Regions from separate parts of the Pseudoalteromonas sp. CnMc7-15 genome, predicted to be linked through region 3. Evidence: predicted binding sites of a transcription regulator. Region 3 holds the regulator's gene; each other region holds the start of a gene.
What was found. Region 3 encodes sigma-54, which starts transcription at its own class of promoters, with help from an activator protein. Its sites were predicted from a motif close to GTTGGCACGNNNNTNGNNT; they were not measured.
Positions count from the first base shown of each region.

Region 1: a site for sigma-54 is predicted at 1,654-1,672, ahead of MHM95_RS11990 (LiaF domain-containing protein). Genes of this name have one in related genera too.
Region 2: a site for sigma-54 is predicted at 1,551-1,569, ahead of flgA (flagellar basal body P-ring formation chaperone FlgA). Genes of this name have one in related genera too.
Region 4: a site for sigma-54 is predicted at 1,419-1,437, ahead of MHM95_RS01175 (PA2169 family four-helix-bundle protein). Genes of this name have one in related genera too.

Region 1 covers NZ_JAKRFT010000004.1:331,050-334,345, forward strand. Annotated here, with positions in the region: gene MHM95_RS11985 (sigma-54 dependent transcriptional regulator) at 1-888, shown strand, start outside; gene MHM95_RS11990 (LiaF domain-containing protein) at 927-1,622, opposite strand; gene MHM95_RS11995 (GGDEF domain-containing protein) at 1,857-3,026, shown strand; gene MHM95_RS12000 (hypothetical protein) at 3,102-3,296, shown strand, end outside.
Region 2 covers NZ_JAKRFT010000006.1:158,156-161,451, forward strand. Annotated here, with positions in the region: gene MHM95_RS15475 (protein-glutamate O-methyltransferase CheR) at 1-525, opposite strand, end outside; gene MHM95_RS15480 (chemotaxis protein) at 573-1,505, opposite strand; gene flgA (flagellar basal body P-ring formation chaperone FlgA) at 1,673-2,389, shown strand; gene flgM (flagellar biosynthesis anti-sigma factor FlgM) at 2,462-2,788, shown strand; gene flgN (flagellar export chaperone FlgN) at 2,781-3,209, shown strand; gene MHM95_RS15500 (retention module-containing protein) at 3,266-3,296, opposite strand, start outside.
Region 3 covers NZ_JAKRFT010000005.1:306,652-309,947, reverse strand. Annotated here, with positions in the region: gene rapZ (RNase adapter RapZ) at 1-71, opposite strand, end outside; gene ptsN (PTS IIA-like nitrogen regulatory protein PtsN) at 138-584, opposite strand; gene hpf (ribosome hibernation promoting factor) at 586-873, opposite strand; gene MHM95_RS14070 (RNA polymerase factor sigma-54) at 899-2,395, opposite strand; gene lptB (LPS export ABC transporter ATP-binding protein) at 2,420-3,145, opposite strand; gene lptA (lipopolysaccharide transport periplasmic protein LptA) at 3,145-3,296, opposite strand, start outside.
Region 4 covers NZ_JAKRFT010000001.1:259,899-263,194, forward strand. Annotated here, with positions in the region: gene MHM95_RS01170 (AMP-binding protein) at 1-755, opposite strand, end outside; gene MHM95_RS01175 (PA2169 family four-helix-bundle protein) at 942-1,382, opposite strand; gene MHM95_RS01180 (DNA topoisomerase IB) at 1,669-2,691, shown strand; gene MHM95_RS01185 (DUF3010 family protein) at 2,733-3,173, opposite strand.

The DNA of each region.
Region 1 (3,296 bases), on a different contig from region 3:
TTGTATCGCACTATTCGTAAGGTCGCACGCACTGATGCCAACGTGATGATTATTGGCGAAAGTGGTGTAGGTAAAGAGCTCGTTGCCAATACCGTTCATATTGCTGGCGATAAGCCACAAGCACCTTTTGTTGCGATAAACTGTGGTGCGCTTTCCCCAGAGCTTATAGATAGTGAGTTATTTGGTCATGTGAAAGGCGCATTTACAGGTGCACACCGCGATCACCAAGGGGTCTTCGACCAAGCTAAAGGCGGTACGCTGTTTTTAGACGAAGTAACAGAGATGCCATTAGAGCAACAAGTTAAGTTACTGCGCGTGCTCGAAAGCGGAGAGTATCGCGCCGTAGGCAGTCAACAAGTGAAACATGCTGATGTGCGTATTGTTTGTGCAACCAACCGTAACCCGCAACAAGCCATTGATGATGGCATTTTCCGTGAGGATTTATACTTCCGCTTAGCGCACTTCCCTATCCGAGTGCCACCACTGCGCGATCGAGGCAATGACATCACCGGCCTCGCTGAGCACTTCCTTGCCTACCGTAATGCCCAAGAATTGAGCCACAAACGTATCGCTACCGATGCACTTAGCCGCATTGCTGCTTATAACTGGCCAGGCAACGTACGGGAGCTAAAACACACCATTGAACGAGCGATGATCTTGGCCGATGACGTAATCAAAGCCGAACATCTTTCATTGGGTGAATCAGTAAGCAAAAGCGACAGCAACAGCGTCGATATTCCTACTGGCGTTTCCTTGGAAGAGTTGGAAAAAGCGGCAATTTTGAAAAACTTGGAAGAGAACGCCGGCAACAAAACGGACACCGCCGAACAATTAGGTGTTAGTGTGAAAACACTCTACAACAAACTAGAAAAGTACTCTCAGGACTAATCAGTTTACGGGGCTTGCTATGAACAAGCCCCGACATTCTAGCCATCATATCGGTTACGGCTTTTACCCTGCTCTCGGCCATCAAATAAATCACGTAAATCAAAGGCAAAGGCCTTTAATTTCTCTTTCATCGTTCGCTTAATACTGACTTCCACACTCCCGAGAATAATACGCCCATGGATAATAATGCGCGGTCGCTGTTTATCTTCGTATCGCGGCCCAAGTGAGACCCGCTTATTAACCAGTGACCCCATGATATTGGTGGTCTGAGTTTGCACATCTACATTCTCTGGCACCACAATTTCATCACTGCCCAAAATACAATTAACGTAAATGTGTACTTCAGGGTGAGAAAAGATAGCGTTGGTAAAGTCTAATTCAATGCTTCCCAAATAGTTGTTTAGATGAATTTCTTTAGGGACAACCCATTCACCGCTGCGTTGGTCCGAGCTTAATATGGCGGTAATTTTCTCACCATAAACCTGCTCGCTACTTTGCGTGAAAGGAGTGCGCATACGTGCCGCCTTCTCGCTGTTGTAGCGTGGGTCGCTGTGCAGCGGCAGATCAGCAACCAATGTTGCTAGTTGCTCTTGGCAGCTGCAGTCATACGCTTGATCAAGGCGACGTTCAAACGCCTGCGCTGAAATTTCACCATGACTGTAATTTAAAATTAGCTGATCGATGATCTCTTCTTTTACTTGCGCTAACGGCCTGTCCTTTAAAGGAACACTCATGTTCACACTCCTGTTGTCGTTTTGCTTACCTAAGCAAAATCAGCGCCAAATATTAATTCCTTTAGTTTCAGTCAGATGGAGATTAAGCCAGTTCACCGCATTCGCCAAAACCACCATATTTACGCTTAATTAACGATATTTTAATTATCTTTACTGAGTAACTCCCCATGGCGCGGGTTGCGACGCCAAGTAGGTGAACTAAACTTCAAGTGTCTCCCCAACATCCCGAGTGCCATGTTACATCTACCAACATTGATAGTGGTATCGACTTTACTCAACGCCTTTATTGGCGTCTTTTTGTTGTTGGTGTTTTACCAACGTGCGCAACGAAGCTTTTTGTATTGGGGATTATCTTGTCTGGTATTTAGTTTAGCTGAAATAAGCGCGACTCTGCGTGTGTTTATCGACTTACCGGTACTGACCCATTACAGCGCCCAACTATTGATGATAACAGCGCCATTGCTGGTGCTAAGAGGTATACTCTGGTACAGCTCTTCAAAACACCATAACCCGTTGTTTATCTATTTTATTCTGGGTTTCAGTGCGTTGTTACTGGCGTTGTTGCACCACCAACCACTGTGGGGGCAGATTTACACTTCTATGGCTATTGCCACACTATTCTTTGCCGCTGCTGCGGCTATTAGAACAACAACCAAAGGCAATATATATGCCGCCACTTTGCTTGTTCTCGTCACCTTGCATGCGCTGGTAATGTTGGTTCAAACGGGCCTGTTGCTTACCAATTTGTTGCACTGGGAGCAATCATTACCGCCTTGGACCAAACAGTTAGTCCTTGCTGTTCACTTACTACTGACCACGTGCACGGCACTGGTGTTTCCGATGCTTTTTTTCATACGCTCAGAAGCTAAACTCACTAACTTAGCTAATTTCGACCCACTCACAAACTTGTACAATCGTCGTGCGTTTTTCTATGAAGGCGAAAAACGACTCGCGCAGTGTATTGCTAAGCAGCAGCCGCTTGCAGTCATGATGATAGATTTGGATTACTTTAAGAAGGTCAATGATCAGTTTGGTCACGATGGCGGAGACGCTGCGTTGCAATGGGTGAGTCAGCGCATTCGCGAGCAACTCAGAGAAGATGATTTAGCTGCGCGTATTGGCGGAGAGGAATTCGCAGTGATTTTAGCCAATACCCATCAACGCACGGCGCTCAAAGTGGGCGATCGCTTACGTAAGGCCATTGCCGAGGGCTCATTTTATTGGCACCATCAGCGCCTGCCGCTGAGCATTAGCATCGGCGTCACTTGCCGAGAGAGTGGCCATTTTGATATTAAAAAGATGCTGATTGAAGCGGATAAAGGCCTTTACGAGGCAAAAAGCCGTGGCCGTAACTGCTTGGTTGAAATCCATCATAGCGACACCATCACGGCTTCTACTGGCTAACACAAACCGACATACAAGGGTTTGAGTAATAATAACTTTTAAGAGACAATAACGCTTTTACACGGAGATCAGTAAATGCGTCACACCCTTGTCATTGCCTTGGTGGCCTTATTCACCCTGAGTGCCTGCAAAACCACAGTGCCAGTGCGAGACTTTCCCTATAATGCCATTCCTATGGCTCAGAGCCAAAACCACAGTGATAAGGATATTGAAAAAGCCATTATCAAAGCATGCCTGCAGCTCGGCTGGCAGTGTGCAGCTAAAAGCGAA
Region 2 (3,296 bases), on a different contig from region 3:
TTTGCGTCTTTCAGCACTGAGCCCCCGAGCCAATGCCAATGAGTCATACTCAGCATTTTTACAAATATCGAGCATGGTATTAGATATATCCGTACCTATTATTTGCGCTCCCGAGGACAGTTGACCTGGGCGAGACTGTTGATATTCGGCCACTGACATCGCTATTGAGTAGGGCTCTTGCCCTGAAGAACTGGCCGCCGACCAAATTTTTACCGGCCGACGTAAATCTTTGCACTCAGGTAAGAGCTTTGTCTTCAATAATTCAAACGGATAAGAGTCGCGAAACCACAATGTTTCATTGGTGGTCATGGCATCAACAACAGCGGCACGAAGTTGCCGCTCATGCGGACTCAACGTTTTGCTAACCAGCTGCGACAAAGATTCAACGCTAAAGCGAGCCATCAGCGGAGCCAAGCGACTTTTAACTAAGTAAAGTTTGTTATCACCCAGCACAATGCCACACTGCTGTTCTAAAAATGCACGAAACTGGTTGTATTCACCGAGCTCTAAATGCTTATTTTCCAAATTACTCTCACCTAACTCACTTGAAGCGGTTACAAGACAAGGCGGCATTAATCACAATGCACCCACTTTTTAACTGCTGTAGCCAGTTCGTCGGGGTTAAATTTGGCAATAAAATCATCCGCCCCAACTTTTTCTATCATCGCATGGTTAAATACGCCACTTAAAGAGGTGTGCAGTATCACATGCAATGGTGCCAGCTTCGGATCCGCTTTGACCTCTGCTGTTAAGGTATAGCCGTCCATCTCTGGCATTTCCACATCCGATATCAGTAACGCCACTCGCTCAGTGATATCATCTTTGCAGTCGAGCTTCGCTATTTCTTTTAATCGCAACAGGGCCTCTTTACCGTTTTTCGCCAGCTCAGTTTGCACCCCGAGAGGCTCCAGCGCCCGTTTTACTTGATTACGCGCCACGGCAGAGTCATCGGCAATAAACACAATACGCTCACCGAGATCTTTCTGCATCTCGCCATCTGAGGCAATGCCCTCACTGACCTCGGTATTAACAGGGCTGATCTCTGCAAGAATTTTTTCGACATCCAAGATTTCTACGAGCTCGTCATCAATCTCAGTCACTGCGGTAAGGTATGAATAACGCCCCGCACCTGACGGCGGTGGCATAATCTTTTCCCAGTTCATATTGACGATACGCTCAACGCCACCCACCAAAAACCCCTGCACAGAGCGGTTATATTCGGCGATAATAATAAAGCAATTTTCAATATCAGTGATGGCCGGACCGCCTACAGCCATAGACAAATCGATGATAGAAATGGTTTGTCCACGAATATGCGCTACCCCACGAATATAAGAATTCGTTTTCGGCATATTTGTTAGTGGTGGACACTGAAGGACTTCTCTAACTTTAAAAACGTTGATCCCGAACCGCTGGCGTCCTTTTAGTTTAAACAGCAATAATTCAAGGCGGTTTTGACCCACAAGTTGGGTTCGTTGATTGACAGAATCTAAAATGCCAGCCATCGGATTCTCCTAGCATTAATTTACAACTTCGCACACTCGCGCCAAATAGGAACGCATTTTGCTTCTTAGCTTCATACGTTAGTATAACTACGCTAGAACGCCCAGTTTTTGACGCTTCGTAGTTATACCCTGTTTTACCCAATAAGCATAGTCGAAACATGGTGAGTATGTTCAAAAAAATTCAACTTTTCCAAAGCTTATGGTTAATAGCCGGTGTATTAATAAGCTCAACGGCTGAGGCAAACAACGGCCAACAACAGCGCTATGATCGCCACGCTTTGCAAACGCTTGCTGAGCAATACATCACAGAGCAAGCGCAGATTCAGCCCGATCAAGAGCTGCGAGTGCAAGCGATGGACTTAGATGCGCGCATAGGTCCCAGAGAGTGTGCAGTAACACCGCAAGCCTCTACGGCTAGCGCTCCGCCATTTAATCGGCAGGTAACAGTAAAACTTAAGTGCCCAAGTCCTGCTCTTTGGAGTCAGTATGTCCATGTACGCATCAGTAAGCTCTCTACTATCGTGGTCGCCAATGATCACATTGCCCGTGGGCAAATTATTAGTGCTGATGATTTAACTACGGAGCAGCGTCCGCAACATTTTGTTCGCGCTCGCTACATAGAGCAGCCAGAAGTTATTGTCGGCAGCCGCAGTAAACGCAGTATTCGCAGAGGATTGCCAATTAGTATGAATCAGTTGTGTATGGTGTGTAAGGGCGATAATGTGAGCATTATTGCCCGCTTTAACGGACTCACTATAAAAACATCTGGAGAAGCGCTAGAAGATGGCGGTGTCGGTGATAATATTCGCGTGCGTAATGTAAAGTCTGGCCGGCTGATCAATGCCAAAGTAACAGCAGTGGAAACCGTGGCGGTTAATATTTAAATTTTATGCTAAAGTATTGGCTAGAATGGCCGATAAACAGTGCAAAGGTCAATATAGCTTAGGTAATTAGTGATGGTGAATCAAGTCAACAAAGGCCAGCAAGGCTCGGTGTACAACACACCACAAAATAAAGTGGAGCAACAAAAGCTCAACCAAACGCAAACGCAAGGTAATGAGGCAAATGCAAAAGCCAGTACGAAGGCTGCAGTAGACTCAGTAAGCCTTACGCCACAAGCAAAGCAAATGAAGTCTTTGCAAGAAAAAGCTGAGCGCTCATCAGGGTTCGATCAACAAAAGGTTGACGAATTAAAGCAAGCTATCAGTGAAGGCAAATATCAAGTAGATAGCGAAAAGCTTGCTAAAAACATCGCTGCGTTTGAGTTCGATTTGTATGGCTGATTCGGCACTTAGTGTGGCTCTCGGCCAACAGCTCTCAAGTTTACAAGACTTGCTACAACTACTTGAAGATGAGCTGAGCGCTATTGCCGGGCGCAGTGGTGATGAGCTGAAGGAATTAACGCCTAAAAAAGAACAGGCGCTTGTTCAAATTCAGCAACAAGACCAGCACATTGCTCAGCTATTAAAAGCGCAAGAGCAAGAGGTATTAGCGCCGCACCAAGAGATGATAGAGCATGCACAGACTTTATTGCTAAAGTGCAAACAGCAAAATCAAGTGAATGCTCAGGCTGCTCACAATGCTCAGCTCACCGTCAAACAACTCAAAGATATTCTTATCGGCGCACCAAGTTCATTAACCTATGCTGCCGATGGTGGGATTGACCGCAGCGAAAATAAAATCGTAAAGAATTTAAAAGCCTGAACCTACTAAGCTAAATATTGATTCGAAAAAGGGAGCCTAAGCTCCCTTTTTATCTCTTATAATTCGCCTTTGCCCGAGCTATCCAGC
Region 3 (3,296 bases):
AGGTCTTCGAGCACCCGTAACGCGACTGATTTTCCAGAACCCGAGCGACCACTGACAATGATAAGTTCCATCCGACAACTCCTTGTTTTACCCCAAGACGCACATTTAAACCACACCATGAACTAATACGGCGCGCATTAGTCGGCGATCAATTGATAAAGCTCTTGATCGCTGCTGGCTGAGCGCAGTTGTTTACACAGTTGTTTGTCTTTTAGTTTATCAGCAATTGTCGCTAAGGTCTTCAGGTGTTGTTCAGTCTCATTAGCCGGCACTAAAAGTGCGACAAAGATATCCACTGGACGGTTATCAATGGCATCAAAGTTAATGGCTTCGCGATTGGTTACAACAATGGCAATCGTACTGTCGATACCATCGAGACGGCCATGTGGAATAGCAACGCCTTTGCCGATGCCAGTACTGCCCAGCTTTTCGCGGGTTAGCAAAGCATCAAGTACCGATTGCTCGCTGAGGTGAGGACTGTGCTGATGAGCCACCTGAGAGAGGTACTCCAGCATTCTTTTTTTGCTATTAAAAAGGACCGCAGCTTTGCTGCAGTCCTTGGTAAAGAGTGAATCTAGGTTCATGTTAGTGACGAGATAATTTCTCTTTATGTTTAATCACTTGACGGTCGAGCTTATCAATTAAGCCGTCGATCGCCGCATACATATCCTGGTGCTCTGCGGTTGCGAACAGTTCACCACCGTTAACGTGAAGAGTAGCTTCTGCTTTTTGTGTTAGTTTTTCAATATCAAGAATGACATGCACATTATTTATATGGTCAAAGTGACGCTCTAATTTTGCAAATTTGCTATTCACATAGTTGCGAAGAGAATCAGTGATTTCTACGTGACGACCGGTAAGATTTAATTGCATAAGCATTTTCCTTCTTGTCTAACGTCTATATCAAACTTTTACGCTGATTTGACGGTGGAATGGCTAGCGATTCACGATATTTAGCAATCGTGCGCCGAGCCACTTTAATTCCTTGCTCGGCTAGTACGTCGGCAATCTTGCTATCACTCAACGGTTTAGCAGGATTCTCCGCAGCTACTAGCTTTTTGATCAATGCTCGAATCGCTGTGGACGAGCATTCACCTCCGTTTTCGGTTGTAACATGGCTGGAGAAAAAGTACTTCAGCTCAAAAATACCCCGTGGTGTATGCATATACTTTTGGGTGGTCACACGGGAAATCGTTGACTCATGCATTTCCACCATTTCGGCAACGTCATTAAGCACCATTGGCTTCATTGCCTCTTCACCATGTTCAAAGAATGCCTGTTGTTGTTGAACAATGCAATTAGTTACTTTAAGTAGCGTATCATTGCGTTGTTCCAAGCTCTTTATAAACCATTTCGCTTCTTGTAAATGCGAGCGAATAAATTGACTATCACTTTGCGACTTACAGCTTCGCGACATTGATGCATAGTGATCGTTAACGCGGATCTTAGGCATACTATCTGGGTTTAATTCAACCACCCAGCGGCCTTTAACTTTCTTCACTGATACATCTGGAATCACATACTCTGACTGCTCTCGCACAATCGTGGCTGCAGGAGTCGGATTTAAACTGTGTATCAGTGTCATCACCTCTTTTAACTGCGCTTCTTTAAGCTTAGTCTTTTTCATCAAGGTGCGATAGTCACGACTACCAAGCAAATCAATATAGTTACAAACTACCTCTTTGGTCTCTTCAAGCCAAGGGGTTTGTGGGTCAAATTGCTTGAGCTGGATCAACAAGCACTCTTGTAAAGAACGCGCACCAATTCCTACTGGATCAAAGAGTTGGATACGCTTAAGAACGGCTTCAATTTCATCGAGCTCGATACCATCGTCTTGTTCATCATGATTCAAGCTTTCCAGCAGATCTTCACAACTGACTGTTAAAATGCCGTTGTCATTGATGGCTTCAATGATGGCTGTGGCGATGGCCTCGTCGGTGGCACTAAAAGGTGTTAATTGCAGCTGCCACATTAAATAATCGTGTAACGACTCGGTGGTTTCGCCTTGGTAGATAGACTCATCTTCTGGCATAGGCCCAGAGGAGGCAACGGGAGCCGCACTAATATACTCATCCCAAGACACATCCATGGGCAAGTCTTCACTGATGGACTCGTTGTTCATGGCATCAGCACTTTCAACTTCATCCTTACTGGCGCTGGCCGTCTCGGCGGTATCGTTATTTTGGTTGTCGGACGTCGACTCTTTTTGCTCTTGGTTGTCGTTATTGTCGGCGTAATTGTCTTCTTCAACTTCAAGTAATGGGTTGGCGTCCAACGCCTCTTGAATTTCTTGTTGGAGATCCAAAGTACTGAGCTGCAACAGGCGAATCGCTTGCTGCAATTGTGGGGTCATTGTTAATTGCTGGCCTAGGCGCAGCTGTAATGATTGCCTCATGTATCTCTAACAATCCTTTAATCGTTATAATCTAAACTGCTCACCCAAATAGACGTCGCGAACCGTTTGATCGGCAAGAACTTGCTCTGGAGTGCCAGAAGCAATGAGCTCGCCATGGGAAACAATGTATGCGGTTTCACATACGTCTAGGGTCTCTCGCACATTGTGGTCGGTGATTAATACACCAATGCCACGATTGCGCAGATGCTCTATGATTTTCTTTATATCTAACACTGAAATAGGGTCGACACCAGCAAAAGGTTCATCCAACAAGATAAACTTGGGGTTTGCCGCCAATGCTCGCGCTATTTCTACCCGGCGACGTTCGCCACCAGATAACGCCATTCCTTGTGAGTCTCGAATGTGCTGTATATTAAACTCATCAAGTAGGCCCTCAAGCTCGCTTTCACGCTCTGCTTTGCTTAAGCCCTTGCGGGTTTCTAGGATGGCCATCAAATTTTGAAAAACTGTCAGCTTTCGAAAAATAGATGATTCCTGCGGTAAATAACCAATACCTAAGCGCGCACGAGAGTGCATCGGCATCAAGGTGATATCCTCATCATCAATACTGATGGTGCCTTTATCACTGGGTACTAAGCCAACTATCATGTAAAAAGTAGTTGTCTTACCGGCTCCATTAGGGCCGAGCAAGCCGACGATACTACCTGCTTGTACTTCTAAGCCCACACTTTTGACGACCTCCCGGCCTTTATAGCTTTTCGCTAATTTTTGTGCTTTAAGAGTCGCCATTATTGCTCTTTCTCCGGCGTATCGTCACTTTGTGGTGTTAATGTTGTGCGCACTCGTGTGCTGGAGTTTTCATCTTTTTCGGCGGTGATCAGCTGTTTGGCAATATCATAGCTTATGGTTTCGGCAACGATATGCTGGTCGGCCATGGCAA
Region 4 (3,296 bases), on a different contig from region 3:
TTATCATTAAAGTGCATCGCTTGGGCAACCAGCAAACCGTTGTTTAAAATATTGCGGTGCGAGAGCGTGGCGCCTTTGGGGTTTCCGGTTGTGCCCGAGGTAAATTGAATATTAATGGCGTCATCGGGTCGAAGTTGCGCTTCAATAACCCGCATTTGCTGGTAGTGCGCATCCTCGCCCAGTTGTTGAACCGACTTAAATGATGTCATGCCGGCAAAAGGTTGCTCGGAGAGAATAATTACCTGCTCTAGAGTGGGCAGCGCTTGCAGGGTGGTTTTGCTACCGTCTTTTAATTCCGGTGCAAGCTGGTAGATCATGTCAACGTAGTTTGATGCTTTAAATTGCTCGGCCATCACCAGGTATTTTACACCCACATTGTTAATGGCAAAGGCCAATTCATGAGGGCGATAGGCGGGGTTAATGCACACCATAATGGCGCCAATTTTGGCGCTTGCGAATTGCACTAAGGGCCATTCAATATTGTTGGGTGACCAAATGCCAACCCGATCCCCTGGCTGCACACCTAGAGCGAGTAAGCCCGCAGCGAGGCGCTCTATTTCCCGTAAATACTGGCGGTAAGTCCAACGGATCCCTTGATGGCGAACGACAATCGCCTCATTGTCTGGGTGTTTGTCGACAATATAATCTAGGTGCTCGGCGATGGTTCGCTCGCTAAGCGGCGTTGAAAATGAGCCGTGGTACTGGCTCAACGTTAACGGTAGTGAAGGGGAGTGATTGTCTTGTTGTTGCGGCATTGACTGCCTCCTTGCCCGGATAGATGTTGTCATTTTAGGTTCTTCAACACCTAATCAAGCACAGAGTGTCGACACTTTCCATTATTTTGAGGTGGTTTCTGTTGGAATTAGACTAAAGGTTTAGTTTTTGTCGACATAAAAAAGCGGGCCATGGGCCCGCTACATCGTCTTGGGGAGAGAAATAATTTAGCTCGTTGCTTCTTGCAGTGCCTTCATTTTATCGTGGCAAATTTGCATGCGTTCACGAAGCTGAGAAAGAACTTGTGCGCACTGAGGTGGCTGCGACTCTTCTAGTGCATCGTCGAACTCTTCAAGCACTTTATCTTCAACCTCTTCAAGGTGTTTGATGTACGTATGCTCTTCGTTGCTCTTAATTGCGCTCATCACCTTAGTGTAGGTTTTACGTACATCTACCAGGGTGTCTGAGCCGGTTTCAATTTCGCCTTGCTCTTCAATGGCAAAGGGTTGCAAGTCGGTCACCGCTTTGTGCTTTTCATCGATCATGTTTTGGAACACGGTACGTACATCATTACTATCAATGTTGTCTTTGGCATCGGAGTAAAAATCAATGCCACCCTTTAGTACTTTGATAATGTCTGTGATTTTCTCTGAACGTTGCATTGTCATAATTGTGCTCCTTCAATTTTGAATTCGATTTAATAGGAGCAATGCTTGTGCCAAATCGAGGGAATACATAAAAACCATTATTAAACAGTGTTTTATCTTTATCTTCGAACGCTTGAATGTGTAAGCCAACGCCTTTTTCATGGGCAACTATGAAAGCTTTTCAATCGCAGGCGGTAAAAACGTCATAGTCGTACAACCAACAAAACGTATTATTTTTTACCTTTCACAGTGCTCCAGGTGAAGATGTGCTGCGTAGTAGCTATTATCGGAAAAAGAAGGAAGAAGAATGGATTGTAACGTTGCCCCAAGCACAACCTACCACGAGTGTAATACCCTTACGACAACGCGTCGTAAACGGGGAAAAGGATTTGAATACTTCCATCTTGATAAGGAAAAGATAACCAGTCGTGCTTACTTAAAACGAATGCGAGAGTTGGCTGTGCCTCCTATGTGGCGTGATGTACGTATTAGCGCTTGCCAGTACAATAAGGTGCAGGCCGTTGGCGTTGATGGCAAAGGAAAGCGACAATACATTTACCACGCCCATTGGCAATTGGCGCAACAGCAAAAAAAATTTGCCAAGTTAGGTGAATTCGCTGCTCAGCTTCCAGATGCGCGAGGGCACTGTTTATCCTTATTGGCAGAACCTGATTGGACGAAAGACAAAGTGTGCGCGCTTGGGTGCGCAATCTTAGACCTTACCGCGATTCGTGTAGGCAGTAATAATTATTACAAAGCCAATGAAACTTGTGGGTTAACCACGCTTCGACGCAAGCATGTGGATATTAAAAACGACCATGTACAATTTAGCTTTAAAGGTAAACACGCAAAACACCGAGAGGTGCGCATTGACGATACTGAGCTTGCTGAATTAGTGGCTTCAAGTGCAGAGCAACAAGGGTATAGCTTGCTACGTTATTATCAACAAGGCCAATGGCATGACCTACAAAGTGATGATATTAACGAATTTATCCACCGTGTTTTTGGCGGCCACTTTAGTGCCAAAGATTATCGCACCTGGGCGGGGACGCGAATGGCGGTCCGCTTTGCCCACGTAGCCGCGGAGCAGGTACAGGCGCACCCAAGGCGCAAATTTAAGTCTCAACTGGTTAAACTCGTTGCCAAGCAGTTAGGCAATACCGCGAACATTTGCGAACAGTATTATATTCACCCGAAGGTGTTAGAACACCTCAGCGAACACTATGAAAATGAACACCCGTTTGCGCATTTTGACGCGACACCGCGCTCTTTAGCCGAGGAGTTGGACATGGATGAGAGGCATGCGTTAGCGATTATTACCGGGCGATGACGTAACAGGCCATTTTTGCGGCCTGCTACTGTCGGGGGAGATTACTGCTTAGCGTAAGTGCGCAGCATAATATCGACATACGCCGTCATAAAGGCTTGCTCTTGAAACTTCTTCAGCCCCGTATCAGCAAACTCAATAGGTAATGGGTTGCGCTTAAGCTGTTCTTTCATCTCTGTGGCACTAATAATGTGCACATCTAAGTTAGTTATCAGCTGCAGTGCCGCTTCCATTTTAAAGCCAACCGCGCCGCCAGCGAACTTACCTTTATGAGGTCGCGCTTTTATGGCGATAGCATCCACTTGGTAATCTTCCATCAGCTTTTTAAAGTCACGATGAAACTTTTGGATTTCTTCAGTATCGTTGGCATCGCTTAAAACAAAACGTGTTTGGCGCACATCACGGATGTCAAACACATCGTTTTCTTTACTTAGAAGGCATAGTAAAACTTCACTGCCTTTTATTTCTACGCCGCAAGTATGCATAGTCAAATATCACCTTTTTTATCAATGGCATTAGTATATCAGAAGCGCATACAAAATTTGTTAAGAAAATTAGCAGACGAGCCTTGTATTTACCTCTATAGCGCGCCAAAATAGCGCCTTGCT